DNA from 4 places in the Providencia stuartii genome. Region 1 is predicted to be linked to each of the others. Evidence: predicted binding sites of a transcription regulator. Region 1 holds the regulator's gene; each other region holds the start of a gene.

Region 1 (7,684 bases):
CTTGGTTAATTAACGTGGTACTCTCATTCCGCCGCTGACCCCATTGGGGCTCCAGAGAATTTGCCATAGCTGAATATCTCTGGCTCGAAAAGCACCAGCACAGGAATTTAAATAATAGCTAAACATACGTTTAAAGCGAGGCGTATAATTCTCGCTTAATTCAGGCCAGCTATTTAAAAAGCGCTCATACCAAGCCATGAGCGTTTTGTCATAATCAGCACCAAAATTATGCCAATCTTCCATGACAAATTTTCCTTCACTGGATTGACCTATATTTTGAATGGAAGGAAGTACGCCATTGGGGAATATATATTTACCGATCCATGAGTCGACATTTACCTTATTTTTATTAGAGCCAATGGTATGTAACAAAAATAAGCCATCGTCTTTAATATTGCGGCGTGCTACATCAAAATAGGTTGCATAATTTTTAGGTCCAACATGTTCGAACATACCGACAGAAACGATACGATCGAATTTATCATTTAGTTCGCGATAGTCTTGCAAAATAATATTAACATCTAGGCCAGCGCAACGTTCTTGAGCCAATTTTTGTTGTTCTTTAGAAATGGTAACACCGGTAACAGATGCGCCATAATGGCGTGCAGCATAAGCACTTAGGCCACCCCATCCACATCCAATATCTAACAGACGCATACCCGGCTCAATTTGCAATTTGCGACAGATTAAATCTAATTTATTTTCTTGTGCTTGCTCAAGTGTCGTTGCATGATTCCAATAGCCACAAGAATATTGCATATAAGGATCTAGCATTAGGGTAAAAAGATCATTTCCCAAATCATAATGTTCTTCCCCAACAATCCAAGAGCGTTTCTCTGTTTGCAAGTTTCGTAGGCGCGCCATGGCGATTTTCATGATATCTGTGAGGTTATTTGGCAGCTTTGTATCAAGCTTGGCTTTTAAAACTTTATAAAAAAAGATATCCAAGCGTTCACAGTCCCACCAACCGTCCATGTAACTCTCGCCTAGACCGAGAGAACCTTTTTGCAGAACCCTTTTATAAAAATCAGTATTATGTATTTGGATGTCGAACGGTCTAGAGCCGTTTATTTCAATTCCAGCTTGATTTAATAAAGATTCTGCGATTCTTTGCCAATTAGAAACTTTAGTTTTGGTTTCATCTACACAAGTGCTCATATGCTCTCCAACTTGAGATGAAGGTTTTTGAGATAGAATTTCAGCTTGCTGAAGGTGTAGGATTGCGAAGAATTGCTTCACAAAGACAGGAACGCATTTATACCGTCGCGCCCTGAGTTTAAACCATGAATATCGTATTAACTCAAAAATCACTTCGGACTAAGTATTATCCGAGTATAGAAGTGATAATTTTATTTAACAATGGCGAAAAATGTCACTTTTGGTAAAAAAGGAGAATTTTAAACGATAACACTGAATTAGAGTATCAGATAAGGTGTGGATAATCATAGAAAGATGGTCGGAAGAGGGTTTTTTGAGGAAATCAGCCACGACAAAGCAGTGGCTGATGAGTTAACAGGTTGTTAATTCTGATAACTTGTTCTTTCATTAGTCTGTTTGGTGCAATCTTTTGTATATTGCATAAAATAACCAATAACCATCGGTATGATGGTCACCGCCATGACACCGGTTGTCGATAATAAAGGATCGAAAGGTAACGCTGAAACCAATAAACTGGCTAAAAAACATAAACCAAGTTGCAAAGCATTTTGTAATGCAGCGGCTTTACCGCTAGCCTGTGGATAGGTATTGAGTGCTTTTGACACCGCGATTGGATAAGACGCCCCATTCATTGCTGCCATAAAACAGAATGGAATTAAGATCATGGTGAGGCTCGGTGTTGTGTATATCGCCATCAAAAAGAGTATCGACATGCTCACCGCATAACCGACCAACAGTAATGGAAATAATACTTCAGCACGAATTTTGATTAATAGAAAACGGCAGCCATAGCCACCAATAATAAATGCTAGCGTTTGTGGGATGTAGCTCAAACCAATATCAGCAGGGTTAAAACCCATATTTCTTAAAATAAATGGTGAACCTGTTAACCAAGCAAAAAAACCCGCACTACATGAAGCGTAGACTAACACGTTACCACTATAGATACGTGAACCCAGTAGTTTTAAAAACGAAATAGATTCTTGGTCATGGGAATCCACCGTCATGTCTTTTGAAGGATTCTTTTTCAATAACAGGGTTGGAATTAACAATAAAATACCAACAGCCATTAAGACAATAAAAATAATTTCCCAATCATAATGTTCAAGAACCCATGCACCTAATAACGGTGCTAAAGCCGGAGAAAGAGCCACTAAAGGCATAATCGAAGCAAAGACTTTTTGAGTGCTCGCAGCATCATAGCGGTCAATGACCAGAGCTTGCCAGAGCACAGCCGCACTACAGACGCCAACCGCCTGTAAAAAACGCAAAATAAGGAGTTGAGTCGCATCCGTTACCCATAAAATGCCTAAACAGCTCACAATGAATAACGATAAACCTGCGATCAATATCGGTTTGCGTCCCAGTTTGTCAGATAATGGCCCCCACAAAAGTTGTGCAAAGGCAAAACCAGCTAAGAAAATGCTCAAAGAAGCACTAATCGCACCTTCAGAAGTGTTTAATGCCGTTTGCATTGAACCAAATGCAGGCAGGTACATATCGATGGCTAAAAAACCAAGCATACTCAAACCAGCAAGGTAAAGCATAAAGCCTGGGGAGTTTTTTGTCGCAGAATTTGTCATGGAAGCTTACTTATCCAGAATTTACATAATTGTTAACAGAGACTCTATTTTATAGGTTGTATTTTTACATTGTGAAACGGTAATATTTGGAATCTGCTATCAAAATTTTTGAAAGGTATCATTATGTGGTCAGCTCATGCTCTAGAAGTTATTGATGCCGTTGCAAGAACGGGAAGTTTTAGTGGCGCTGCGGAAGAACTGCATCGTGTTCCTTCAGCAATTAGCTATACGGTTAAGCAAGTAGAGGAATGGCTTGCTGTACCTATCTTTGAACGTCGTCACCGCGATGTTGCCTTAACTGAGGCAGGGGAGATTTTCATCAAGCAAAGTCGCTCCGTTATCAAAAAAATGATACAAACGCGTCACCAATGTCAACAGGCAGCAAATGGTTGGCGAGGGCAGTTTAGTATCGCGGTAGATTGTATTGTCAAACCTCAGCGAACAGAGCAACTGATCTTAGATTTCTATCGTCATTTTCCTGATATCGAATTATATATTCATCCTGAAGTGTTTAACGGCGTATGGGATGCACTCGCCGATGGGCGTGTTGATGTTGCGATTGGTGCGACGCGTGCTTCACCCATCGGAGAGCGTTATAGTTTTCGTGATATGGGGTTTATGTCATGGCGTTGTGTGGCCAGTCCAAACCACCCTCTGGCGCAGCTAAAAGGAAAATTGACAGACGATCAAATGCGCGAATACCCAAGTTTATGCCTTGAAGATACCTCACGTAACTTGCCGAAAAGAGATACATGGGCATTAGATAATCAGCGGCGTTTAGTGGTGCCATTTTGGGAAAATGGTATGACATGTCTTGTTAATGGCTTATGTGTTGGCATGGTACCTGAGCACCGAGCAAAGCCCTTTTGTGATGAGGGGAAATTAGCCCAATTGCAGCTATCTCAGCCATTCCCTCCGAGTCCTTGCTGTCTAACGTGGGTGGAAAAGAATACATCACCGGCGTTGAGTTGGTTACTTGAATATCTTGGGGATAGTGAAACACTCAACGCCGAATGGTTAGCGCCTTAATTAACGACGGTAGTCAATAAATGGTCCGTCAGCGACAGAACGACGCTCAACTAGGCGAGGATGGACTTCAATCGTTTGTGCATCTTCGCGCTTGTTCACAATACGATCAAGCAGCATAGCGAATGCCATCTGGCCTAGACGCTCTTTAGGCTGGTGGATAGTCGTCAACGCGGGAGTAAAATAACGCGCATTGCGCACATTATCATAGCCAATGATAGAAATGTCTTGAGGAACACGCAATCCCATCTCATCCGCAGCGCAAATTGCGCCCATCGCCATAATGTCACCGCCACAGAACACGGCAGTAGGTTTTTGCTTATTACTTAAGATCTGCATCATTGCTTTATAACCAGATTCTGGTTCAAAGTCGCCTTGCACGATCCATTCATCACGTAAAGTCACTTTCGCTTCTTCCATGGCTTTTTTAAAACCCGTCAGTCGACCAATACCGGTGTTGCGTTCTAAAGAGCCAGGGATCACGCCGATGTCACGGTGACCCCGATCAATTAAATAACGACCTGCGAGGTAACCGCCATGAAAAGAGTTATCAATGATACTGTCGGTAAAATCACCACGGGAAGTGCCCCAGTCCATGACGACCATAGGAATATTGCGATAATCTTCCAGCATATGGATTAGTTTATCGGGATATTCAGAACACATGACGAGTAGCCCATCAACACGCTTTTGCGCAAGCATTTGTAAGTAAGCTTGTTGCTTACCTAAGTTATTATGAGAGTTACATAAAATAAGGGTATAACCTTTCTCATAGCAACTATTCTCGACTGACTCAATCACTTCAGCAAAATAAGGCGCCTCACTTGATGTCGCGAGTAGGCCAATTGATTTTGTATGATTAACTTTCAAACTACGAGCAACAGCACTCGGTGAATAGTTGAGTTCTTTTATCGCAGCCCAAACAGCCGCTTTAGTATCATCAGCTACGAAGCGCGTTTTGTTTATTACATGGGATACGGTTGTGGTGGAGACGCCAGCGCGCTTCGCCACATCTTTAATCGTTGCCATGGGAAAAAAAAACTCCTGACCAATAATCGGTCTTGTTATGAATTCTTATTAAAAAATTACCTAATATTACCTACATATTGAGGCATAGTGCCTTAACTGGCAATAATTTAGCGATTAGTTATCGATTTTGTCTGATCTAGCGCAAAAACAAAAGAAATAATTGATGTTATAACCTGTGATATAGACACTGGTTTTTATAAATCGTCATGTCATACTTATTTAACCATGTATAAGTTATGGTTATTTTGCTGGTTAACTGTTCGTTATGATGAGAGGGACTCATGGATACAGATTTTAAATTTGGACTATTAGCAGCGTTAGGTTCTTTGGCTGTGATCATTGCTTTTGCAGTACATATTTTTTAATTTTACTGTTTAATTAAAGGTGAAATTAAGAAGGGCGAGTATTGACTCGCCCTTTAGCTATTCTCTAAAGAAAATGATTAAGCGAGGTTTTCTTCAACGAATTTCCAGTTGACTAAGGCCCAGAAGTTCTCTAGGTATTTAGGGCGCGCATTACGGTAATCAATGTAATAAGCGTGTTCCCAAATATCGACAGTGAGGATAGGTTTATCATCACCAGAGATAGGGGTTGCCGCATTTGATGTATTCACAATAGCTAAGCTGCCATCGGTTTTTTGAACCAGCCAAGTCCAACCGGCACCGAAATTTTTAATCGCAGCATCTGTGAACTGTTGTTTGAATTCAGCGAAAGAACCAAAAGCTTTATTAATGGCTTCAGCAACTTTACCGGTTGGTTCTCCACCCGCATTTGGTGCTAAGCAGTGCCAGTAAAAAGTATGGTTCCAAACCTGTGCGGCGTTATTAAAAATACCCGCATCTGAAGTCTTGATGATCTCTTCCAGTGATTTACCTTCGAAAGCCGTACCTTTGACTAAATTGTTGAGATTAACAACATAGGTATTATGGTGTTTACCATAGTGATACTCTAAGGTTTCTTCCGAGATATAAGGTTCTAGCGCATTTTTAGCATAAGGTAGAGCGGGAAGTTCAAATGACATTGCGTACTCCTTGTTTGCGTTTAAAACAACACATATGGGTGTGGTGCTCATAAAAGTGAGCAAATAATTTAATACGTATATCTTGCTATGAGTTATACACGAACCGAACGTTCATGCGGTCTTGCTTATTCTTTAATAGATTAATAATAGCATGAGATGCTTGCCGAGTTATAGGCATGGATATTCTGCGTCATATATTACCAAATTTTTTCAACAAAAACACCTTAAAATCATAGAGATAATTATCTTAATCAATAGAGTTTAAGATCGCGCTTTTCTGCCTTGCTGAAGCAAGTTCGTGTAACTTAAAACGGGATTCTAGAAAAAATCCCTTTTTCCAGCTTGGAGTGCTATAGTAATACCCCTGTAAAACTGGCATATTGTATGAAACAATCACGTTTTAACATTCCGGTCAAATATTCTAGCTTAGTCGCCATCGTTGAGAAAATGGCTGACGATGGCGACTGACTGCAAATCAGCACCCATGTTCTAAGGAAGTAAAAATGACGACAATTGAAAGAATCGAGCGCCAAATTAAAGAAAACCCAATCCTTCTGTACATGAAAGGCTCTCCTAAGCTCCCTAGCTGTGGTTTTTCTGCTCAGGCAGTTCAAGCTTTATCTGCTTGTGGTGAACGTTTCGCTTATGTCGATATTCTGCAAAATCCAGATATTCGTGCAGAACTACCAAAATACGCTAATTGGCCAACTTTCCCACAATTATGGGTTGATGGTGAGCTAGTAGGCGGTTGCGATATCATCATGGAAATGTATCAGCGCGGTGAACTCCAGTCACTGATTAAAGAAACTGCTGATAAGTATCGCTCTGCGGATGAGACTCGTGCGGAGTAAGTATCTGCTTAGTTAAGAACGCCGAGTAAATCTAAAAAACCGTATTAGCCCCATAGGTTAAGCTAATGCGGTTTTTTTGTATCTTAAGGGGCTTAAGGGGGGCGGGGTTACTCTTGCTCTGCGAGTGGCCAACCACCTAGCTTTTTCCATTTATTTACTAATTCACAGAACAACAGTGCGGTACGATTCGTATCATATAAGGCCCCGTGAGCTTGCTTGCCATCAAATGGAATACCCGCTGTCACACAAGCTTTCGCTAAAATCGTTTGTCCGAAAACCAGACCACTTAATGCCGCAGTATCGAATGTGGCAAATGGGTGGAATGGATTACGTTTTAAGCCTGCACGTTCAGCTGCATTCATGACAAAACTATGATCGAATGTCGCATTATGAGCAACAATAATGGCTCGATTACAATCGGTAGCTTTCATCCCTTTGCGTACCATTTTAAAAATAGCGTGCAAAGCGTCGTATTCACTAACTGCACCACGTAATGGGTTAGTGGGATCAATACCGGTGAAGGCTAAAGCTGTTGGTTCTAAATTTGCTCCCTCAAAGGGTTCTACATGAAAATGTAAGGTCTCATCAGGGGATAACCAGCCGTCTTTATCCATTTTTAAAGTAATGGCGGCAATTTCAAGTAGGCCATCCGTTTTGGCGTTAAACCCACCCGTTTCCACATCAATGACGACAGGATAGTATCCTCTGAAGCGGTTAACGAGTGCATTGGGATTATTTTTATCAGACATTAGGTTTTTATATTAGGTTTCTGGTTAGTGGCTATTATGCCAAAGCCAAAAAAATTTTGCAGATAAACTAAAACTAGGCAGGAAGCACACTGCCTAGTGATTCACTCATCAAGGTAAATTAATTACCTAGGCCTTTACTGGCACTTTTATTTTCAATCAACTCGATTTTGTAGCCATCGGGATCTTCAACAAAAGCAATAATCGTGCTGCCCCCTTTTACTGGGCCTGCTTCTCGAGTGACGTTACCACCCGCGTGACGAATATCTT
Region 2 (7,684 bases), 950 kb from region 1:
TCTGCGTGGTGCTGATGCTCGCGAATTAGATGGGGCAATCGTTGCTACTGGTTTCCCTTTCAAACAAAAACAACATTCCGTTGTGTTCATGAATATCATGAGCAAAATGTTTGATAGCTGTGCTGACTTCCGCCGTACAGGTTCAGCAGCCTTAGACTTATGCTATGTCGCCGCTGGCCGTGTTGATGCCTACTATGAAATTGGTTTGAAACCTTGGGATTTCTTGGGTGGTGAGCTAATTATGCGTGAAGCAGGCGGCATCATGACTGACTTCGTAGGTAACCATAACTATTTAGCTTCAGGTAACATTGTTGCGGGTAGCCCACGCATCGTGAAAGATATTTTGTCTGTTATGCGTGAAGAGCTGTCAGAAGCATTAAAACGTTGATCGCGTTGTCGTATCATGATGAAAAAGACGTTGAGCATCGCTCAACGTCTTTCATTTATGACAAAGTCTAAAGTCATACTCACTATTTTCTTGCCTTTCCTCTCATCATCCCCAAATCGCACTCGTGTTGATTAGTCGACGGTATAATGGCCCTAGCATCCTGAGCAGTGAGTTCATGCACAGATACTTTCTCATCACAGTATATTCTGTTATCAATATGGCTCGAATATACCTAAGTGTATGATTCTATGAGTGTGCAGCGATTTTTGGTCGTATAAACAAAGCTGGAATTGCCAAAAGAGCCATTAAATAAAAGACAATGCCATGCTGATCGGGAACCCGTTCATAAATAGCCCCCACCATGACAGTGATAATCGCTAACCCTCCCCCCGTGGCTAATGCCGAATAAACACCTTGTAATGGAATAATTTCATTCTCTTTGCGCGCACTAATAAAACGCATTGCCGCCAAATGACATACCGTGAAAGTACCGCTGTGCAATATTTGAACGATAATGAGAATAGGTAATGAAGTGAAAGCCCCCATGAGTCCCCAACGGATAATTCCACTCACAGCAGAGAGTAAAAGTAAGTTACGCGAGCTCCAGCGGCGAAATAACTTCTTGCTCAACATAAAAACAATCACTTCAGCTACAACGCCAAGCGCCCATAATCGACCTATCACAACATCTGAGTAGCCAGCCTCTTTCCAAAATAACGAAGCATAACCATAGTATGCTGCGTGAGCACCTTGCAGTAAGGTGACGCAAATTAAAAACTTAACGACATTTTTATCGGCAATAAGTTGCTTAAAAGACACCTTATCTTCATTTGCAACCATCGGGGCGCCTTTAGGCATGATGGCGGGTTTTAACATCGTCGTGAGTAATAACGCTAAGCAGCTAATAATTAAGGCCGCCATAATTGATTTATGACCTAATATATCAGCAAAATAGCCCATAACTATCGAGCCAATAATAAAAGCAATGGAGCCCCAAAGCCTAATTTGTCCATAATCGAATGGAAATTGTTTTTGCCATGTTCCCGCTAATGAGTCACCGAGTGGCACCAATGGTGCAAAAAATAAATTAAATCCAACCATGACAAAAAATAGCCATGCCCAATGGGAGCCAAACGCAAAAGCGACAGAGAATAACAACGATAATGCCGCCAATATTCTTAATGCATTAATGAGGCTTGATGGATCCTTTACCATCGGTGTAATGAACATTGCACCAAGGAAACGTGCAGCGAGTCCAACCCCCAACAGTATCCCGCTCATTTCAGCATCAATTCCCTCCCCCTGTAACCATATAGGCCAGAATGGTAGAAAAATACTGTAAGCGAAAAAATAGGTAAAATAATCAATCGCCAGCCAGCGAGTTGATGGGATTACCATTATTCCTCCTTTTTTCAATGCAAAAAACCCGCTTTTACCAACGTGTAGAAGCGGGTTTAAAAAATTAAATTAATTTAATTTTATGCGTAAACTGGGTATTTTGCGCAAATATTCAATACTTTTTGTTTGGTACTTTCAATGGTCGCTTCATCATTGAGGTTATCCAGAACATCACACATCCAGCCCGCCAGCTCACGCGCATCCGCTTCATTAAAACCACGGCGCGTAATGGCTGGTGTACCTACACGAATACCAGAGGTAACAAATGGACTCTTAGGATCGTTAGGAACACTGTTTTTGTTCACCGTGATATTCGCACGACCCAATGCTGCGTCTGCATCTTTACCTGTGATATCTTTATCAACCAAATCAACTAAGAATAGGTGATTTTCAGTACCGCCAGACACTACTTTATAGCCGCGTTGCTGGAAAATTTCTACCATTGCCTTCGCATTTTTAGCAACTTGCTGTTGATACGTTTTAAATTCAGGCTCCATCGCTTCTTTCAGTGCTACCGCTTTACCCGCAATCACATGCATTAGCGGACCACCTTGAGAACCAGGGAATACTGCGGAGTTTAGTTTTTTATACAGCTCTTCATCACCACCCTTCGCTAAGATTAAGCCACCACGTGGACCCGCCAAGGTTTTGTGTGTTGTTGTCGTTACGATGTGTGCATGAGGAACAGGGTTAGGATACACACCTGCTGCAATTAGACCCGCTACGTGAGCCATATCAACAAATAGGTAAGCATTGATGCTATCTGCGATTTCACGCATTTTAGCCCAATCAACAATGCCTGAATAAGCAGAGAAACCACCGATGATCATTTTTGGCTTATGTTTCTGAGCTTGTGCTTTGATGTCTTCATAGTCGATTTTACCGCTTTCATCGATACCATAAGGAACGATGTTATACAGCTTACCGGAGAAGTTAACTGGTGAGCCATGCGTTAAGTGACCACCGTGCGCCAAGTTCATACCTAATACGGTATCACCGGGTTGCAGTAACGCCATATAAACAGCTGCGTTAGCCTGTGAACCTGAGTGAGGCTGTACGTTTGCATAGTCTGCACCAAACAGCGCTTTTGCACGGTCGATTGCTAGCTGCTCAACCACGTCAACATACTCACACCCACCATAATAACGCTTACCCGGATAACCTTCGGCATATTTATTTGTTAGCTGAGATCCTTGAGCCTGCATAACTCGTGGACTGGTATAGTTTTCTGAAGCAATTAATTCAATATGTTCTTCTTGACGTTGAACTTCTTTCTCCATTGCTTCCCACAGTTGTGGATCATAATCTGCAATATTCATTTCACGCTTTAACATTCGCTTCTCCTGCCTCAGCCATTCAATAAGTTGATAACAAAACTATCGCAATAGCACACAGTGTAAACTCTTTTTCTTCAGGGTGATAGCCCTAAAGAAAAAATATACGCAAACGTTTGCATATATTTTAATTGCCCTAAAAAGAGTTCGGTTGTATCGAGATAAAATCAGTCATATTCACACTGTAAAAACATTAAATACTGTTTTTTTCTATCTGATTTTATAAAGCCTCTATTTTTCAACTCTTTTTGTAATAGACCTATTTACATTGTGTATTAAAAGTTATAAGTTGTATTAAAAATGCATGTTATAAAAATTCATCTTCTAATGAAATTATTTCAGGAGAACCTGTATGCTAGACAGCCAAACTATCGCCATTGTTAAATCAACCATTCCAGCCATTGCTGCGACAGGACCAAAATTAACGGCTCACTTCTATGAAAGAATGTTCAAGCAACATCCTGAGCTAAAAGATATTTTTAACATGACGCATCAAAGTAACGGTTCACAGCGCGAGGCGTTATTTAATGCTGTTTGTGCTTATGCAACACACATTGAAACCCCAGAAGCGTTAATTTCTGCGGTAGAAAAAATCGCGCAAAAACATGCAAGTTTAAACATCAAACCTGAACATTACCCAATTGTTGGCGAAAACTTACTGGCCGCCATTGATGAATTACTCAGCCCAGGCCAAGAAGTCCTTGATGCGTGGGGTAAAGCCTATGGTGTTCTCGCTGATATTTTTATCCACCGTGAAGCGGAGATTTATCGTCAAAATGCCGATAAAGTCGGTGGTTGGGAAGGCTTACGTGAATTCCGAGTTGCCGCTAAACAAGCACAAAGTGATGTCATCACGAGTTTTGAATTTTTACCTGTCGATGGTCAACCTGTCGCTGATTATCGTCCGGGACAATATATTACCCTCTATATCAATGATGATAGTTTGGCCAATCAAGAGATCCGCCAATATTCACTCACGACCGCACCAAATGGTCGCAGCTATCGTATTGCTGTAAAACGAGAAGATAAAGGTATTGTTTCTAACCATATCCATCAAAATCTCAATGAAGGTGATATTGTTTACTTAGCGCCACCATGTGGCGATTTCTTCATTGATATTGATAATAAAACCCCAGTCACGCTAATTTCTGCGGGGGTCGGCTTAACACCAATGTTGAGTATGCTCAATCAGTTAACAAAAGAAGGCCATGAGGCACAAATCAATTGGCTACACGCAGCGGAAAATGGTGCGGTTCATGCGTTCCAGCATGAAGTTAACAAGCATTTAACTCATCATCAAAACAGTCACTCTGCGGTATGGTTTAATCAGCCTCGTTCAGAAGATAAGCAAGGTTTCGACTATCAATTCAGTGGATTGATGGATCTTTCACAAGTAAAAGAGTGGCTTGTAGAGCCGAATATGCACTTCTATTTTTGTGGCCCCGTTGGTTTTATGCAATACATTGGTAAGCAATTGATTGAAATGGGGATATCTGAAGATAATATTCATTATGAGTGTTTTGGCCCTCACAAAGTCCTATCCTTAAACTAATTTAAAATTTAGCGGTAATGGTTTCGCATATTAAACACTGTTCTAATCCCATTCCTGTGTTTATGCCATTACCGCCTTTTATCAAACCAGCGATATCTTTTACTGCTTGACAGATTAACCTTCCCTTCCCCACACTCAATCCCCTCTACCATTATTTTCCTGAGCGTTGGCTTCGATAAAACAGGGGTGATGTATCGCTAAATAGCCATAAAAAAGAGCTGTGCGAGCACACACAAAACCAGCTCAATGGCAGAAATCACGAGTTACACAATGAGGGATTGATACAACGATAATAGGGCTTCGAGAGCGTTACAACGCCTGAAAAATATAATGCTTCCGCGGGATATTGATGGTGCGGATCCCTAAGAACATACACAAGTATGTCACTAGGGCCCGCAAAAGAAGAGCACAAGGTGATGACACAAAATAAGATGAGGGTTGCGGGTTAAATCGCTTCCTCGTCTTGCTCCCCTGTTCTAATTCGGATAACACGAGAAACATCATAGACAAAAATTTTGCCGTCACCAATCTTGCCTGTTTGAGCCGTTTGCATGATCGTTTCGACACAGTTTTCAACGATGTCATCAGGCACAACGATCTCAATTTTAACTTTTGGCAAGAAATCCACCATATATTCTGCGCCACGGTATAATTCAGTATGGCCTTTTTGACGACCAAAACCTTTCACTTCGGTTACCGTCATACCAGTAATCCCAACTTCAGCTAAGGCTTCTCGGACATCATCCAGTTTGAAAGGTTTTATAATTGCATCAATTTTTTTCATAAATAGTTCCTGTTATGACCAATTTTTACGGCCAAAACCCGACGTGATTGGATAACGACGATCTTTCCCGAAGTTACGCACCGTAATGCGAGGCCCAACAGGTGCTTGGCGGCGTTTATATTCATTAATATCGACAAGGCGCACAACGCGACGCACAATCGCCTCATCAAAACCTTGTTCAATCAGTTGTGCGACAGAATAATCTTTTTCTACATAGCCTTCCAGCAATGCATCTAAAATATCATAAGGTGGTAAGCTATCTTGGTCGAGTTGCCCCGGCGCTAATTCCGCTGAAGGTGGTCTATCGATCACGCGTTGTGGGATCGCTGGAGACACGGTATTACGGTATTGTGCTAGCTCGAAAACTAATGTTTTTGGCACATCTTTTAGCACATCAAAACCACCCGCCATATCGCCATATAAAGTCGAATAACCAACAGCAGATTCACTCTTATTACTGGTTGTCAGCACTAAACGGCGACGTTTATTTGACATTGCCATCAAAATAACTGCACGACAACGCGCTTGTAAGTTTTCTTCTGTGGTATCGACTTGCGTTCCTTCAAACATTGGTTGAAGCTGTGCCATAAAAGCATCAAACATAGGCTCAATTGACACAATATCAAATTCAACTCCCAGCAGTTCAGCTTGCTCTTTCGCATCATGAATGCTCATTTCTGACGTGTAACGAAATGGCATCATGACGGCTTGAACACGCTCCTGACCAATTGCATCCACTGCAATCGCAACGGTAAGACCTGAATCGATCCCGCCCGATAAGCCAAGTATCGCGCCATTAAAACCATTTTTATTAATATAGTCACGAGTTGCCATAACGAGTGCTTGATAAACCTGAGCAACAGGCGACAATACAGGAGGTAACTTTTCCATAGGCACGATGCTGAGTTCGTTGAACTGGCAGTTCACCACTTGTTCTTCGAATTCCATGAGTTGATGAGTCATATCACCATTACTGGCCAAAACCTTAGACGCGCCGTCAAAAATCAGTTCATCCTGACCGCCAACTTGGTTCAAATAGACAATTGGCAGCTGTGTGCGTTGGCAATGAGCGACCAGCAAATCACTACGAATATGTTCTTTATGACGATCATACGGAGATGCGTTAATCGTTAATAATAACTCGGCGCCAGCTTGTTTAATGGCATCAACAGGGGCATCGAACCAAATATCTTCACAAATGAGTAAGCCTATGCGATAGCCTTTAAAATCGATAACAGCGGATTTATTGCCCGCGGAAAAATAACGCGGTTCATCAAAGACACCATAATTTGGTAATTCTTGCTTAAAATAACGCGTTAATAACTTTCCTTGATAGAAAAAAGAGAGTGCATTATACATTTGACCCGCTTCATGCCATGGATGACCAACAATAATGGCGGTTTCAGTACTCGCATTTTGTAAACGTTCTAATTGCACTAAACAGCGCTGGTTAAAATCGGAGCGAAATAGCAGATCCTCTGGGGGATATCCCGTGAGTGATAGCTCAGAGAACATCACAATGTCAGCAATATCTTTTTGTTTCTCAAAAACCTGCAACATACGATCGCAGTTACCTTCAATATCACCCACTAACCAATTTAATTGAGCTAATGAAATATTAAGCTTACGGCTCATAAGGTATTTATTCTCCCGAGCATTTATATTGATACCTTCATTCACTCTTAGCCGTGACTCGTTTACGGCGACTATGTCTTGAGTCACTTAACAGGATAAATGTAGACTATGTTATTCATTATTCTTTGAAGTCATTCGCTTCTAAATCGTGACGAGCCAATAACTTATAAAACTCTGTACGGTTTCTTCCCGCCATACGAGCCGCTTGAGTGACATTACCTTTCGTCATTTGCAGTAACTTGCGTAAATAGTTCAATTCGAATTGGTTACGCGCTTCAACAAAGGTTGGCAATGCCGTATTTTCACCTTGTAAAGCTTGGCTCACTAATGCTTCACTAATAACAGGTGTTGTCGTCAACGCAACACATTGTTCGATTACGTTAACTAATTGACGCACGTTACCCGGCCAGCTGGCTGACATTAAGCATTTCATTGCCTCGGTGGAAAAACTACGTACAAACGGTTTATGCCTTGATGCCGATTCACGTAATAAATGATTCGCCAAAATAGGGATATCTTCTGCTCTTTCGTTCAGTGCAGGTATCCGTAAGTTCACGACATTCAAACGATAATAGAGGTCTTCCCGAAATTCA
Region 3 (7,684 bases), 1.8 Mb from region 1:
CAGTATATAGTCCAGCGATCAGCTCAGGCCATACTTTTCCTGATTCGAAATAATGTTCTTCCACAAAAGCAAATTGTGATGCTGTCAGATAAGGTTTAAAAATAGCCAACTGATGCTCACTAAAGCCTTTCGCGACATAGTCAATCATCTCTTCAGTAATACCGGATGACGCTGCAAATTCATTATCGGATAAATGAATTTTATTCAATCTTGCAAAAAACTCAGGGTTACCCCCAGTATCACGTTCTAGGGCAACCATCCACTCTGCTGATATTTGGCGTACTTGTTCAGAATCAACGGCAACACCTTCTTGCATAAGGCTTTTAACGGTTGCTACACGTTGCTGCCACGCTTGATTTTTTAGCGTCTGATCCGTATACAGAGGCATTTGTTCTAACTCTTTCGGTGTAAAATATTTGTCGTACATAGACATCATCTCCAAAATAGAAAACCAATCAGCCTGAGTGAGCACATTACCTGTCCGCATTTGTAATTGCAGTTGCTCTAGTCGATAGCGTAACTTCTCTGCCTGTTTTATTTGTTCAGAAAGAGAGCAAATACGCTCCTGAAGCATTTGCGCCATATCCCCACTCTGGCCATCTAAGATCTCACCGATGTCTTTAAGTTTAACGCCCACCTGTCTTAACATTTGAATTTGCGTCAAACGTTCGAGACACTGTACGTTATAGAGTCGATAACCCGCATCGGTTCTCGCAGTTGGAACTAATAATCCTATTTCTTCATAATGATGAAGCGTGCGAATGGTTAGCCCAGTTTTTTGTGCAATTTCACCCACTTGAAATAGCATATCAATTCTCCTGTGATGGATGTGCAGGTTAGTGCCTCACGTAACGTGAGAGTCAATCTTTTTTGAAAATAATTTTATCTGTTGGTGTATTTGGGATTCTCTTTATCTTCACAAACGCACTGATTATAATTTCTGCCAAATGACCCACATTGAATAATAATGGTGAAATTAATGAGCCTGAAAGCAATATTGATAGGATTGCTTTTACTACCTTCTACGCTGGTATTCGCAAATACTCTAGAGACGGGAGAACCAAGCACGCCAGGGTATGAGAAAGCAGAAGAAGCGAAAGCTTGCATTGACCAATACGCTTTTACGATCGCAAGTCACTACAATCAACCTGCCAACCAAATCGCCGAGGCCGCACTGGGCTATTGTGATAATAAAATAGAATCATTTCGCCAATATAACCGAGAAATGAGTGTCGCTAATATCCCACAAAATGACCTACGAGAGTTATCGCTACGAGGCGCTGCGCTCTATGCCGCTGACCAACAATTCCATGATCTCAAGCTTTCATGGATAAAAGATATTGAATACAAAATATTAAAGCACAGAAACGCGACACAATAACGTTATACCAACAACAAAAAAGCCCTGTCACTTCAAGTACAGGGCTTTAAACTAAGTTGATTCGTCTTATTTAATCAACGCGTGCATTTCCTGAACTGAGATAACTTTCTCTGTAGGGTCAGCACTTAACGACATGGTTGTTGCAAAACCACCGTTTAACGTTGTGTCATAATGCACTTTATATTGTAATGCGCTACGACGGATTAATTTAGAATCTTCAATCGCTTGTCGGCCAGCCGTGGTGTTAACAATATAATCATATTCGCCATTTTTGATACGGTCTTGAATATGTGGGCGGCCTTCATGTACTTTATTTACCAAGCGCGGATTAATGCCCGCTTCCCCTAATACAATCGCTGTACCGTGAGTTGCATCGAGCTCAAAACCATGCTTCAGCAATTTAGCGGCTAAATCCACCACGCGAGTTTTGTCACCTTCACGAACGGATAACAATGCGCGACCTGATTTTTTCATCGTTGAGTTACTGCCTAACATCGCTTTAGCAAAGGCTTCCGCAAATGTACGACCAACCCCCATGACTTCACCCGTTGAACGCATCTCTGGCCCTAAAATAGGATCCACGCCTTGGAATTTATTGAAAGGTAAAACCACTTCTTTCACTGAATAGTAAGGAGGAATAATCTCTTTAGTCACACCTTGCTCTGTGAGTGATTGTCCAACCATGACACGAGCAGCCACTTTTGCCAAAGGAACGCCCGTCGCTTTAGATACAAACGGTACGGTTCGAGCAGCACGAGGGTTAACTTCTATTAGATAGACTTCGTTATTTTTGACTGCAAACTGTACGTTCATCAAACCACGAACACGCAATTCAAAGGCTAGGCTGCGTACTTGCTCACGCATCACATCTTGAATTTCTTGACTTAACGTATAAGCAGGTAGTGAACATGCTGAATCACCAGAGTGAACACCCGCTTGTTCGATATGCTCCATGATGCCGCCAATCAAAACGGTTTCGCCATCACAAATTGCATCGACATCGACTTCGACCGCATCATCAAGGAAACGGTCAAGTAACACAGGTGCATCGTTAGAAACGCTAACCGCCGTTTGGAAGTAACGACGTAAATCCGATTCATCATAAACAATTTCCATTGCACGACCACCGAGGACATAAGATGGGCGTACCACCAGCGGATAACCGATACCTGCTGCTTTTTCAATTGCTTGTTCGATCGTCACAACGGTCGCATTTTGCGGCTGTTTCAGATTCAAACGGTTAACGGCTTGCTGGAAACGTTCACGGTCTTCTGCTCGGTCAATCGCGTCTGGACTTGTTCCAATTACAGGGACACCAGCCGCTTCTAACGCACGAGCCAGTTTGAGTGGCGTTTGTCCACCATACTGAACAATCACCCCTTTAGGCTGTTCAATACGGACAATTTCCAGCACATCTTCTAATGTGACAGGCTCAAAATACAAGCGGTCTGACGTATCGTAGTCCGTTGAAACAGTTTCCGGATTACAGTTAACCATAATGGTTTCATAGCCATCTTCACGCAGTGCTAATGAGGCATGAACACAGCAGTAATCGAACTCAATCCCTTGACCAATCCTATTTGGACCGCCCCCCAGCACCATCACTTTTGGCTTATCTGTGTTCGGGTTCGATTCACACTCATCTTCATACGTGGAGTACATATAAGCCGTGTCCGTCGCAAACTCAGCCGCACAGGTATCAACACGCTTATAAACAGGATGTAGGCCATAACCTTGGCGTAATTTGCGTAATTCCGCTTCAGAGACACCAACCAGTTTCGCTAGTCGAGCATCCGCAAAACCTTTACGTTTAAGCACACGTAAAAAGTCTTTATTCAGCCCATTCACGCCTTGTTCGGTGACTTGTTCTTCTAAGCGAACCAACTCTTCGATTTGGACTAAGAACCAGCGGTCGATATTGGTTAAATTAAAGATCCCATCAACAGAAAGACCTGCACGGAAGGCATCTGCAATATACCAAATACGCTCAGCGCCAGCGTCTTTCAGTTCGCGACGAATACGTGTTAACGCTTCTGGGTCATCTTGACTGACTTTGGGATCAAAGCCCGTCGCACCGACTTCAAGGCCACGTAATGCTTTTTGCATAGACTCTTGGAATGTGCGTCCAATTGCCATGACCTCACCGACTGATTTCATCTGCGTTGTCAGACGGTCATTGGTACCCGCAAATTTTTCAAAATTAAAGCGAGGTATTTTTGTCACAACATAGTCAATAGAAGGTTCGAATGATGCCGGTGTACGGCCACCAGTAATATCATTCATGAGTTCATCGAGAGTATAGCCAACCGCAAGTTTGGCTGCGATTTTTGCGATAGGAAAACCTGTCGCCTTAGAAGCCAATGCAGAAGAACGTGACACACGAGGGTTCATTTCAATAACAATCAAGCGACCATTTTTGGGATTGACAGAGAACTGAACGTTAGATCCCCCTGTTTCAACACCAATTTCACGCAACACTGCCATCGATGCATCACGCATGATTTGGTATTCTTTATCCGTTAGCGTCTGTGCTGGTGCAACGGTAATTGAGTCACCGGTATGGATCCCCATTGCATCAAAGTTTTCAATCGAACAAACAATAATGCAGTTATCATTTTTATCACGTACAACTTCCATTTCGTACTCTTTCCAGCCAATCAGCGATTCATCAATGAGTAGCTCATTGGTTGGTGAGAGATCAAGACCACGCGTACAGATTTCTTCGAATTCTTCACGGTTGTAGGCAATCCCTCCACCGGTTCCCCCCATCGTAAATGAAGGACGAATAATACAAGGGAATCCGACATCTTCAGCCACTGCATAGGCTTCTTCCATATTGTGTGCGATACCTGAACGCGCCGTCTCTAAGCCAATTTTTTTCATTGCCTTATCAAAACGTTGGCGATCTTCCGCCTTATCAATCGCGTCCGCGGTTGCACCAATCATTGTCACACCGAACTCTTCTAATACACCTTTGCGCTCAAGCTCAAGTGCACAGTTAAGCGCCGTTTGCCCGCCCATAGTAGGCAAGACAGCATCAGGGCGTTCCTTTTCGATGATCTTACGCACAACTTCCCAATGAATCGGCTCAATATAGGTTGCATCGGCCATTTCAGGGTCAGTCATGATGGTGGCAGGGTTTGAGTTGACTAAAATCACGCGATAGCCTTCTTCGCGTAGTGCTTTACACGCTTGTGCACCTGAATAGTCAAATTCACATGCTTGGCCGATAACAATCGGGCCAGCCCCTAGAATCAGAATACTTTTTATATCTGTACGTTTTGGCATTTTTCTGCTCCCGATTATTTTGCGTTATGACGAGGTTGGTTCTGGCGATATTCATGAATCAATTCAATGAAGTGATCGAACAATTTAGCCGCATCATGAGGACCAGAACTTGCTTCAGGGTGCCCTTGGAAGCTGAAAGCAGGCTTATCTGTACGATGAATACCTTGCAGAGTGCCATCAAACAATGACTTGTGTGTCACGCGTAATGTATCGGGTAATGTTGACTCATCAACGGCAAAACCGTGGTTTTGCGCCGTGATCATCACGACATTCTGATCTAAATCTTTAACAGGATGGTTAGCACCGTGATGACCAAACTTCATTTTCATGGTGCTTGCACCGCTCGCAAGCGCCAGTAACTGATGTCCTAAGCAGATACCGAAAACAGGTATTTCTGTGTTTAAGAAATCTTGAATCGCTTTGATAGCATAATCACAAGGCGCAGGGTCACCAGGTCCATTTGATAAGAAAATACCATCTGGATCCATCGCTAATACAACGTCCGCTGGAGTTGTTGCTGGCACGACAGTCAATCGACAACCGCGGTCAACTAGCATACGTAAAATATTACGCTTAGCCCCGAAATCATAGGCAACAACATGCAATGGCAGCTCATCTTCACTTTTTGCACTGAGTTGCCCGTCTTTTAACGTCCAAGAGCCTTGAGTCCAGCTGTAAGCCTCTTTGGTACAGACTTCTTTTGCTAAATCTAAACCGTTTAAACCCGAAAATGCGCGAGCTTTTTCTAATGCCAGTGCCGCATCAGGGTTATCCCCCGCGATAATACAGCCGTTTTGAGCACCTTTCTCTCTGAGTAAACGTGTCAGTTTACGCGTATCAATATCGGCAATCGCAACGACATTATGACGTTTCAGGTATTCTGATAGGCCTTCCTGACCGCGAAAGTTACTGTAAACCAATGGCAGATCACGAATTATCAAACCTTGTGCATGAACTTCTGGGGATTCTTCGTCATCGGCATTAGTGCCGACATTACCAATATGGGGATAGGTGAGAGTAACAATTTGGCGGGAATAGGAAGGGTCGGTAATTATTTCTTGATATCCGGTCATTGACGTATTGAAAACGACTTCTCCAACAGCGGCCCCTTCAGCACCAATGGCGCGCCCGTGGAATTCGGTTCCGTCTTCGAGAACCAGTATAGCTGACTTAATCAAAACACCCTCCAGGGAATAATAAATCACAATTAGTGCATATTAATTCAGATTTGAGGATCTAAATCAATGCCAAAATGCGTTTTTAAGCAAATTTTTGGCAAATTGCGCGCATTCTAATGATGAGATGGAGTCTTGTCTAGAAAAAAACACATTTTTTTCATTTTTTTCTTACTTTTTTGCTTATCAGCCTGATTTTTACTGGAATGAGCATTAAAACCAGCAGCCATAATAACAACGTAAACGGTTGCAAACTAAATTAACTGAATAAGTTATGGTAATACTGAAAGAAAGATAATAAAAGTTTATTTTTTAAACAAAAGACAGAAACTTAGGTAGGAAAACAGAGATAAACACAACAAATAAGACAAAATAGAATCATAGATTGCAAATCATAACACATATAACAATAACACCATGATTTGCAATCAATATATAGCGATATAAAACTACAAATCTTCCAAGTTAAGCACATCTTTCATGTTATATAACCCTGATTTTTGAGACACTACCCATCCAGAAGCTCTAATTGCCCCATTAGCAAAAGTCATTCGACTGGATGCCTTGTGAGTAATCTCCACACGCTCGCCAATATCAGCAAACATTGCAGTATGTTCTCCAACAATATCTCCCGCACGCACGGTCGCAAAACCAATTGTTCCTGCTTCACGTTCACCTGTATAGCCTTCTCGGGTATACACAGCACAATCCTTAAGGTCTTTACCCAGTGCGGTAGCGATCGATTCCCCCATTGCGAGTGCAGTCCCTGAAGGAGCATCAACTTTGTGTCGATGATGCGCTTCTATAATTTCAATATCGGTGTAATCTCCCATCACTTTCGCCGCTTTTTCTAGCAATTTCAGCACTAAGTTAACCCCAACACTAAAGTTTGCGGCAAAAACAATAGGGATAGATTTAGCGGCATCTGCTATCGCTTGTTTACCCTGTTCATCAAACCCCGTAGTCCCTATTACCATGGCTTTTTGATGTGTGCGACAAAATGCCAAATAACACAATGTTCCTTCAGGGCGAGTGAAATCAATCACAACATCAAAATCATTGACCACTTTATCCAAGCTATCAACAACAGAGATACCCAATTTACCCACTCCCGCGAGTTCACCCGCATCGGTTCCAATCAAAGATGAACCTTCTCGCTCAATTGCAGCACCTAACTGTATCCCTTCTTGATTCTGTGCAGCTTGAATCAGCTGGCGTCCCATACGCCCACCTGCACCAACAATTGCAACTCGTACCGTCGAATGCGTCATTTCATATCCTTTTTAGCCGTTTCGCTGTGATTGTATGGCTCGATAAGCCATCGCATCTTCTCACAGCATGGTCATTTGAAAAATCATTGTGACATAGCTTAACGAGCCTCTTGATACTGTGCTAGTTCTAATCATGAATTATTAACAAAAGCGTATAACAACGAGAAATTATCAGAAAAAGTTGTCACTCCTGTTTCGGCAAGACATGCTAAAAATGTGAGCTAGATAGAAAAATGGTTGTGCATCTTGTCATAACAGGATTAAGCTTATTAGGTATTACCATTGTTTAGGGATTATTATGGTTTCCACACATATTGGCTTTCCCACAGAAACCGTTACGGTCTTTGTGATATTAGCCATCGCAGCGATTGCGATCGATTTATTCATGCACCGTTCCGACCGCCCCATTACACTCAAAAATGCCATTTTCTGGTCCCTTTTTTGGATTCTGATTGCGATGGCTTTTGCAGCATTCTTATATTTTCATCATGGCTCAGAAACCGCTAGTTTATTTATTACCGGCTACGTACTAGAAAAAGTCCTTTCTATAGATAACTTATTTTTAATGA
Region 4 (7,684 bases), 960 kb from region 1:
TCACATGGTACTCGTGCTGGGTATCGTGCAGCGTTAGGTGTGTTCACGGGCGATGCGATATTGATCTTCCTTTCATTCATTGGTGTTGCCTCTGTCATAAAAGCCTCCCCCACGCTGTTTATGATCGTGCGTTATTTGGGGGCTGCTTACCTATTATACTTAGGGAGTAAAATTCTTTTTGTTACTTTTAAACAGAAAAAATTACCCAATACTGGTGATGATTCGGTCGTGGTCAAATCAGAAAAAATCTTCACGAGAGCGCTGATCCTCAGTTTAACCAACCCAAAAGCCATTCTCTTTTATATTTCCTTTTTTATTCAGTTTATTGACTTTAGTTATGCACAAGCATGGGTACCTTACCTTGTGCTAGCGTCAATCCTTGAATTTGTTAGCTTTCTCTACCTAAGTTTATTAATTTTTAGTGGCTACCTCATTGCGCGTTTTTTACGTGAAAAACAAGTGTTAGCTAAATTAGGAAATTGTGCAGTAGGCAGCTTTTTTATGGGATTTGCAGCGAAACTGGCAATTTTCAGTAACTAATCATAATCTTTTTGAATAAAGTTTCATTGAATCAATGGATTGTAATTATTATCTTTGACGTTGCTGTTGCGCTAATAATAACGGCAACGTTCAGGTATTTTTTAACTCACCTAGGTATCTACATGATTCATCATCTGCATGCAAGCCAAGCTATTTGGGGTATAATCTATCAAAATAGACAGTGAAGAGGTTGGTGTGACGCAAGTAGAGATTGATGAGTACTGGATGAATCGCGCTTTAGAATTGGCGAAAAATGCCCAAGATGCAGGTGAAATACCTGTAGGTGCACTATTAGTTAAGGATAACCAATTAGTTGCATCTGGATGGAACCGTTCAATTGAAAGTCATGACCCTACAGCTCACGCTGAAATTATCGCCTTACAGCAAGGTGGGAAGGCACTTAATAATTATCGACTATTAGACACCACGCTGTATGTGACTTTAGAACCGTGCATTATGTGTGCAGGTGCATTAGTGCATAGTCGAATAGGGCGCTTAGTTTATGGTGCCAAAGATTTTAAAACAGGGGCTTGTGGTTCATTTATTAATCTATTAGAACGCCCAGGATTAAATCATTATATTGATGTAACGGGTGGGGTACTCGAAGAAACCTGCTCTACGATGTTAAGTGCTTTTTTTAAAATGCGCAGAGCACAAAAGAAAGAACAAAAAAGAATGCTAAGTCAAATTCAATGTGAGTGTGTTGAAAATCGAAACAGCAAAAATGCCTGAATAAACGAAAGCGATATCTAACAACACATTCCTTATCGACCAATCAGATAATCATTGATTAATTCGTTACAGTATCTTCTTTATCCTGCTCGCTTTTTTCTGGGTTGATGGAGAGGAGATATTGTCCTAAAGAGGGCTGGCCATTTGCAGGTGAAATGGCTGGCAGTTTGTATGCATTGTGGGGGGATTGTTTCTGTTTTAGGCTGACTTTCTCTTTCACATCACTTTGCGTGGTAGACGGCGGCACGTTATCGACGATGGTTTCCGGATCCCCTGACGTCTCAGTGCTTTCAGTTTTGTCATTGGGGCTGTGAGGGGAGACAAGCGGTGGAAATAAAATCAATGATTTTTCGGCAATAGCCAATGCACGTTGCTTCTTATCTTGATTTTGTAAATAGCCGACTAAGCTTTGATGGTAGCGACGAATGTTTTCAACATAGCGATAGGCTTCATGCCCTCGCGCATAACCATAGTTAAGCTGTGAATAATACTTTTTTTGAGTTAACAGAGGGAGTCTCGATTTTACATCTAACCAGCGGTCTGGGTCTCCACCTTGTAATTCAGTTAGTTTTCTGACATCTTGCATATGGCCATACCCCATATTATAGGCGGCCAGTGCAAACCAAATTCTATCATCATCGGCGATAGAAACTGGAAGGCGTTGCATTAAATATTCCAAATATGCAGCTCCGCCTTTAATACTCTCTTCAGGATCTAATCTATCTGCAACGCCCATTGTTTCGGCGGTTGGTTTGGTGAGCATCATGAGCCCACGAACCCCTGTTGGTGATGTCGCCAACGGATCCCAATGCGATTCTTGCCACGCAATAGCCGCTAATAGTTTCCAATCAAGCGCCGTAGCATATTTTTCAAACAGTGGTTGATAAGTAGGAAGTTTTTTATTGATAGCATTGATAAATGACATGGTATCAAAGTAGTCAAATGAACCGACATGGCTAAAATATTTTTCATCGAGCCTTGCGAGCAAATCGGATTCATTGCTGGCATTAAAAAAATCAAGTAGAGCAGCGTTCAAGCTATCATCATTAAGGCGTTTCATATACCAAGTGATGGCATGGTCATCGACTAAATCGAATCCGACCGCAATTTCAGGATGAATACGTTGTTGTAATGCAACAGAAATAGAGTCTTCTAGCGTATAGTCAATCAGCCCTTCCGCCACCATCTCTAATAGCTGGCTAGTTGTGTATTCGGTTGTTTCTTCCCAAACCAACTCAGGATGTTTTTCAGCCGCCATTTTGAGGGTACTAGCATGAGCAGAACCTGCCATCACGACGAGCTTACCGTTAATATCCTCAAAACTTTTAGGGCGTGTAGAGCCTTTTCGGTAAACCAGTTGCTGTGTGACATTGAGATAGCTAGGCCCTGTTTTCATTTTTTTCAGCCTATCTTTATTATAGAGCAATCCAGCAACACCAATATCTGCATTGCCATTCTCAATATCATCGAAAATTAGCTCAACGGTTGGTCGCAGGGTGATGTTCAATTTAACGCCGAGATAGTCGGCAAAGCTTTGAACAAGCTCATAATCAAAACCATGCAAGTTTGCTTCGTCATCTTGATAGATCAACGGAGAACTAATTGCACTCACTCGTAGCTCACCGCGAGAGATGATTTGGTTGAGCTGATTGTCTTGCGTATTGGGCCAACGGAGATTAAGTCCAATAATCATGGCCGCTAAAAGCGCAACAATCACAATGATTAAATAGTTAACCTTTATGTTATTCAAGAAAATATCTCATATGTATACCCTCTGAACTTTTCATTGCTTTATCAATTGAGCAAATTAAGTTGCCATCCGAATATTTCATTATAGTGGCGCTAAGAAACTTTGCTGCCTACTTGTGGCTCGGAAAACCATGAGGGGTTTTATGCCGGTGTTGTTGTAAAAAAATAATTATAAGTAATGGTTATATTTCCAGTGTTTGGACATTTTGCTCAACAATTATGATCCGTGCAACCAATATTGTGCTATTTCATTCCTAATAATTTTTAACGGTTTGCTTTATTTTTAGTCACGCAAACGGTTTCGTATTGATTCGCATTGCTCTATAATGTCTCCCAGTTCCCCTGCTTTTATGATCAGGGCTGGCGTTTAAATGAGAGAAATTATGACTATGGAAATTTTGCGTGGTTCACCTGCTCTATCAGCATTTCGTATTACTCGCCTTTTGGCGTTGTTTGCTGAAAAACAGCTTCCTGTTACGGATATTTATGCTGAATATATGCACTTCGCTGAACTATCAGCACCTTTGAGTGATAGCGAGCAAGGCAAATTGCGTAGTTTGCTAAAATATGGACCTTCTCTCGCGGAGCATGAGCCATTTGGCACACTGATATTAGTGACCCCACGCCCTGGTACCATTTCTCCTTGGTCATCCAAAGCGACTGACATTGCACATAATTGTGGTTTACCTCAAGTCGAAAGAATTGAACGTGGTCTCGCTTATTATGTGCAGGCGGATGCTTTATCACAGGCACAATGGCAAGCCATTGCGGCACTGCTTCATGACCGCATGATGGAAACGGTTTTTAGCGACTTTGAGCAGGCTCAAGCGCTTTTTGTTCATCATCAACCACAGCCAATGAAAGTTATCGATATCATTCGCTTAGGGCGTTCAGCACTTGAAAAAGCGAATATCGAAATGGGGTTAGCGCTGGCTGATGATGAAATCGACTATTTGTTTGATGCATTTACAGGATTAAAACGTAACCCAACAGATGTTGAGTTATATATGTTTGCACAAGCAAACTCAGAACACTGCCGCCATAAAATTTTTAATGCTGACTGGATCATTGATGGTGAAAAACAGCCGAAATCGCTGTTTAAAATGATTAAAAACACCTTCGAGACAACACCTGATTATGTTTTATCGGCTTATAAAGATAATGCCGCAGTGATGGAAGGTTCTTCTGTCGGGCGTTTCTTCCCTGAACCAGAAGGTCGCACTTATCGTTATCATCAAGAAGATGCTCATATTTTGATGAAAGTGGAAACGCATAACCACCCAACAGCAATTTCACCGTGGCCAGGTGCTGCAACAGGCTCTGGTGGTGAAATTCGTGATGAAGGTGCAACAGGCCGTGGGGCAAAACCAAAAGCAGGGTTAGTGGGTTTCTCCGTGTCTAACCTCCGTATCCCGGGATTTGAGCAGCCTTGGGAAGAAGATTTCGGTAAACCAGAACGCATTGTTACTGCACTCGATATTATGCTTGAAGGGCCTCTAGGGGGGGCCGCATTTAATAATGAATTTGGCCGCCCAGCGCTTTTAGGTTATTTCCGTACCTATGAAGAAAAGGTCAATAGCCACAACGGTGAAGAGCTACGAGGCTACCATAAACCGATTATGCTAGCGGGGGGGATTGGTAATATTCGCGCTGATCATGTCCAAAAAGGGGAGATCCCAGTTGGTGCAAAACTGATTGTTCTTGGTGGCCCATCAATGAACATTGGGCTTGGCGGTGGTGCTGCCTCTTCAATGGCCTCGGGTCAATCCGATGCGGATCTGGATTTTGCGTCAGTACAGCGTGATAACCCTGAAATGGAGCGTCGCTGCCAAGAAGTGATCGATAATTGCTGGCAGTTAGGTGATAACAACCCAATTCTCTTTATTCATGACGTTGGTGCGGGTGGTTTATCTAATGCAATGCCTGAACTCGTGAGTGATGGTGGCCGAGGTGGTTGTTTTGAATTACGCAAAATTCTTAATGATGAACCGGGCATGAGTCCATTAGAAGTCTGGTGTAATGAATCACAAGAACGTTATGTATTAGCGGTAGCCCCTGAACAAATGCCCCTATTTACCGCCATTTGTGAACGTGAGCGTGCTCCTTTTGCTGTGATTGGTGAAGCCACTGAGCAGCGTGAGCTCGTGTTGAAAGATGAGCATTTTAATAATCAGCCTATCGATATGCCTCTGGATGTGCTACTCGGTAAAACCCCTAAAATGCTGCGAAATGTCGACACATTAAAAGCACAACCCGATGCGCTAGATAGAACATCGATTAATTTAAATGAAGCGGTTAAGCGCGTTTTACACCTGCCTGCTGTGGCAGAAAAGACCTTTTTAATCACCATTGGTGACCGTAGCGTAACGGGAATGGTTGCGCGTGACCAAATGGTTGGGCCATGGCAGATCCCTGTCGCCGATTGTGCCGTGACGACTGCTAGCCTAGATAGTTATTATGGCGAAGCGATGTCTATTGGTGAGAGAACACCTATTGCATTACTGGATTTTGCCGCTTCTGCTCGCATGGCGGTTGGTGAAGCGTTAACGAATATCGCTTGTGCGTATGTGCAAGACCTTAAACGTGTGAAACTGTCTGCTAACTGGATGTCGGCAGCCGGTCACCCTGGTGAAGATGCAGGTTTATATCAAGCGGTTAAGGCGGTTGGTGAAGAATTATGTCCTGCTCTGGGATTAACGATTCCAGTAGGTAAAGACTCAATGTCAATGAAAACACGCTGGCACGAAAATGGGGCAGAGCGTGAGATGACTTCACCATTGTCATTGATTATTAGTGCATTTGGTCGCGTTGAAGATGTGCGTTTGACCGTGACCCCAGAATTAAAACAACAGCCTGATTCTGCATTGATGCTGATTGACCTTGGGCAAGGACATAATGCTCTAGGTGGTTCTGCACTTGCTCAAGTTTATCGCCAGTTGGGCAATAAAGCGCCCGATGTTCGTGATCCTAAACTACTGTCAGGCTTCTTTACGGCTATCCAAAGCTTATTATCAGAGCAAAAGCTATTAGCTTATCACGACCGTTCTGATGGTGGTTTGTTTGTCACATTAGCGGAAATGGCCTTTGCTGGTCACTGCGGTATTAACGTGGATATCAGTGAATTTGATGAGGATATTTTAGCCGCATTGTTTAATGAAGAGTTAGGTGCGGTGATCCAAATTAAACAACAAGATAGACCGTATGTTGAAGCTTGCTTTGCGGATGCTGGCTTGGGTGAGTGCCTACATTATTTAGGCACAGTAACGCAAGAGGATGCGTTAGTGATTAATAGCCGTGACACGGTAGTTTATCATGAATCACGTAGTACATTACGCGAATGGTGGGCGGAAACGACATGGCAGATGCAACGCTTACGTGATAACGAAGATTGCGCCGATGAGGAACATAAGGCTAAGTTAGACTCTCAAGACCCAGGTTTGAATACGCACCTGACCTTTGACATTGCTGATGACATTGCCGCGCCTTACATTATGTCTGGTGTTCGTCCTAAAGTTGCTGTTTTACGTGAGCAAGGGGTGAACTCTCATGTTGAAATGGCAGCGGCATTTGACCGTGCTGGTTTTGATGCTGTCGATGTGCATATGAGTGATTTGTTAGCGGGCAATCTATCATTAGCAGGTTTCCAAACACTGGTTGCATGCGGTGGTTTTTCATACGGTGATGTATTAGGTGCTGGAGAGGGCTGGGCGAAGTCGATTCTGTTTAACCCTCAAGTACGTGACGAATTTACCGCTTTCTTTGAGCGCCAAGATACCTTATCTCTCGGTGTGTGTAATGGATGCCAAATGATGTCTAACCTGTATGAGTTAATTCCAGGGGCAGAGTTCTGGCCACGGTTTGTTCGCAATCGTTCTGAGCGTTTTGAAGCTCGCTTTAGTTTAGTTGAAGTGGCGAAGAGCCCATCATTATTGCTGCAAGATATGGTTGGCTCACGTATGCCTATCGCGGTCTCTCATGGTGAAGGGTTCGTTGAAGCAAGACAGCCTACTCATATTCAGCAACTGGAAAACAAGGGATTAGTCGCGTTACGTTTTGTGAATAACTACGGGCAAGTGACTGAGCAATATCCGGCGAACCCAAATGGCTCTGTAAATGGGATCACGTCTGTAACCTCAATGGATGGCCGAGCGACGATTATGATGCCTCATCCGGAGCGTGTATTCCGTACTGTGAGTCATTCGTGGCATCCTGATAATTGGGGTGAAGATGGCCCATGGATGCGTATTTTCCGTAATGCACGTAAACAATTAGGTTAACTCGATTAAATATAAAGTGGATAGCCCCGTCTGACGGGGCTATGAGGTTGTTGACAAAGCGGGATAAAAGCGTGGTTTTTCCCGCTTTGTGTTATCAGTCGAAAATCAATAAATTGATTTTCCTCGTTTATTTTCAAAACCGATTCGACTTGCCGCCAAATATAATAGGTTTAGCGGCAGTCTGATAGCCCCGTCTGATGGGGCTATTTTTTTGTTTGCCGCGAATTAGATTGGAACAGTTTCAATGATGCTGATATGACTGTTTGTTGGGATGATTTGGGTGATCCTTAGACCCGCTTGCGAAAATAATTCCATAAATTCGTTTTTTGTCCGTTCGTTACTGTCATGAATCACACTCAAACATATAAGTTCTAACTCTTTTCCAA

What was found. The regulator PurR, encoded in region 1, represses purine synthesis genes. The targets are predictions, from matches to a motif close to CANGCAAACGTTTGCNTG.
Region 2: the regulator PurR is predicted to act here: its motif matches at 3,226-3,243, upstream of glyA (serine hydroxymethyltransferase).
Region 3: the regulator PurR is predicted to act here: its motif matches at 6,081-6,098, upstream of carA (glutamine-hydrolyzing carbamoyl-phosphate synthase small subunit).
Region 4: the regulator PurR is predicted to act here: its motif matches at 3,310-3,327, upstream of purL (phosphoribosylformylglycinamidine synthase).

The regions. Positions count from the first base shown of each region.
Region 1 is NZ_CP119546.1:2,609,572-2,617,255, reverse strand. It holds gene cfa (cyclopropane fatty acyl phospholipid synthase) at 10-1,158, opposite strand; gene punC (purine nucleoside transporter PunC) at 1,521-2,741, opposite strand; gene punR (DNA-binding transcriptional activator PunR) at 2,865-3,770, shown strand; gene purR (HTH-type transcriptional repressor PurR) at 3,771-4,796, opposite strand; gene P2E05_RS21930 (YnhF family membrane protein) at 5,078-5,161, shown strand; gene sodB (superoxide dismutase [Fe]) at 5,239-5,817, opposite strand; gene P2E05_RS11425 (Grx4 family monothiol glutaredoxin) at 6,321-6,668, shown strand; gene rnt (ribonuclease T) at 6,776-7,417, opposite strand; gene gloA (lactoylglutathione lyase) at 7,536-7,684, opposite strand, start outside.
Region 2 is NZ_CP119546.1:1,659,784-1,667,467, reverse strand. It holds gene suhB (inositol-1-monophosphatase) at 1-388, shown strand, start outside; gene P2E05_RS07225 (3-phenylpropionate MFS transporter) at 635-1,786, opposite strand; gene glyA (serine hydroxymethyltransferase) at 1,867-3,120, opposite strand; gene hmpA (NO-inducible flavohemoprotein) at 3,473-4,672, shown strand; gene glnB (nitrogen regulatory protein P-II) at 5,118-5,456, opposite strand; gene P2E05_RS07205 (NAD+ synthase) at 5,469-7,091, opposite strand; gene glrR (two-component system response regulator GlrR) at 7,210-7,684, opposite strand, start outside.
Region 3 is NZ_CP119546.1:818,138-825,821, reverse strand. It holds gene P2E05_RS03515 (MerR family transcriptional regulator) at 1-808, opposite strand, end outside; gene P2E05_RS03510 (hypothetical protein) at 980-1,381, shown strand; gene carB (carbamoyl-phosphate synthase large subunit) at 1,448-4,669, opposite strand; gene carA (glutamine-hydrolyzing carbamoyl-phosphate synthase small subunit) at 4,684-5,847, opposite strand; gene dapB (4-hydroxy-tetrahydrodipicolinate reductase) at 6,294-7,115, opposite strand; gene P2E05_RS03490 (TerC/Alx family metal homeostasis membrane protein) at 7,414-7,684, shown strand, end outside.
Region 4 is NZ_CP119546.1:1,647,181-1,654,864, forward strand. It holds gene leuE (leucine efflux protein LeuE) at 1-540, shown strand, start outside; gene tadA (tRNA adenosine(34) deaminase TadA) at 736-1,272, shown strand; gene mltF (membrane-bound lytic murein transglycosylase MltF) at 1,331-2,965, opposite strand; gene purL (phosphoribosylformylglycinamidine synthase) at 3,411-7,298, shown strand; gene P2E05_RS07185 (methyltransferase) at 7,524-7,684, opposite strand, start outside.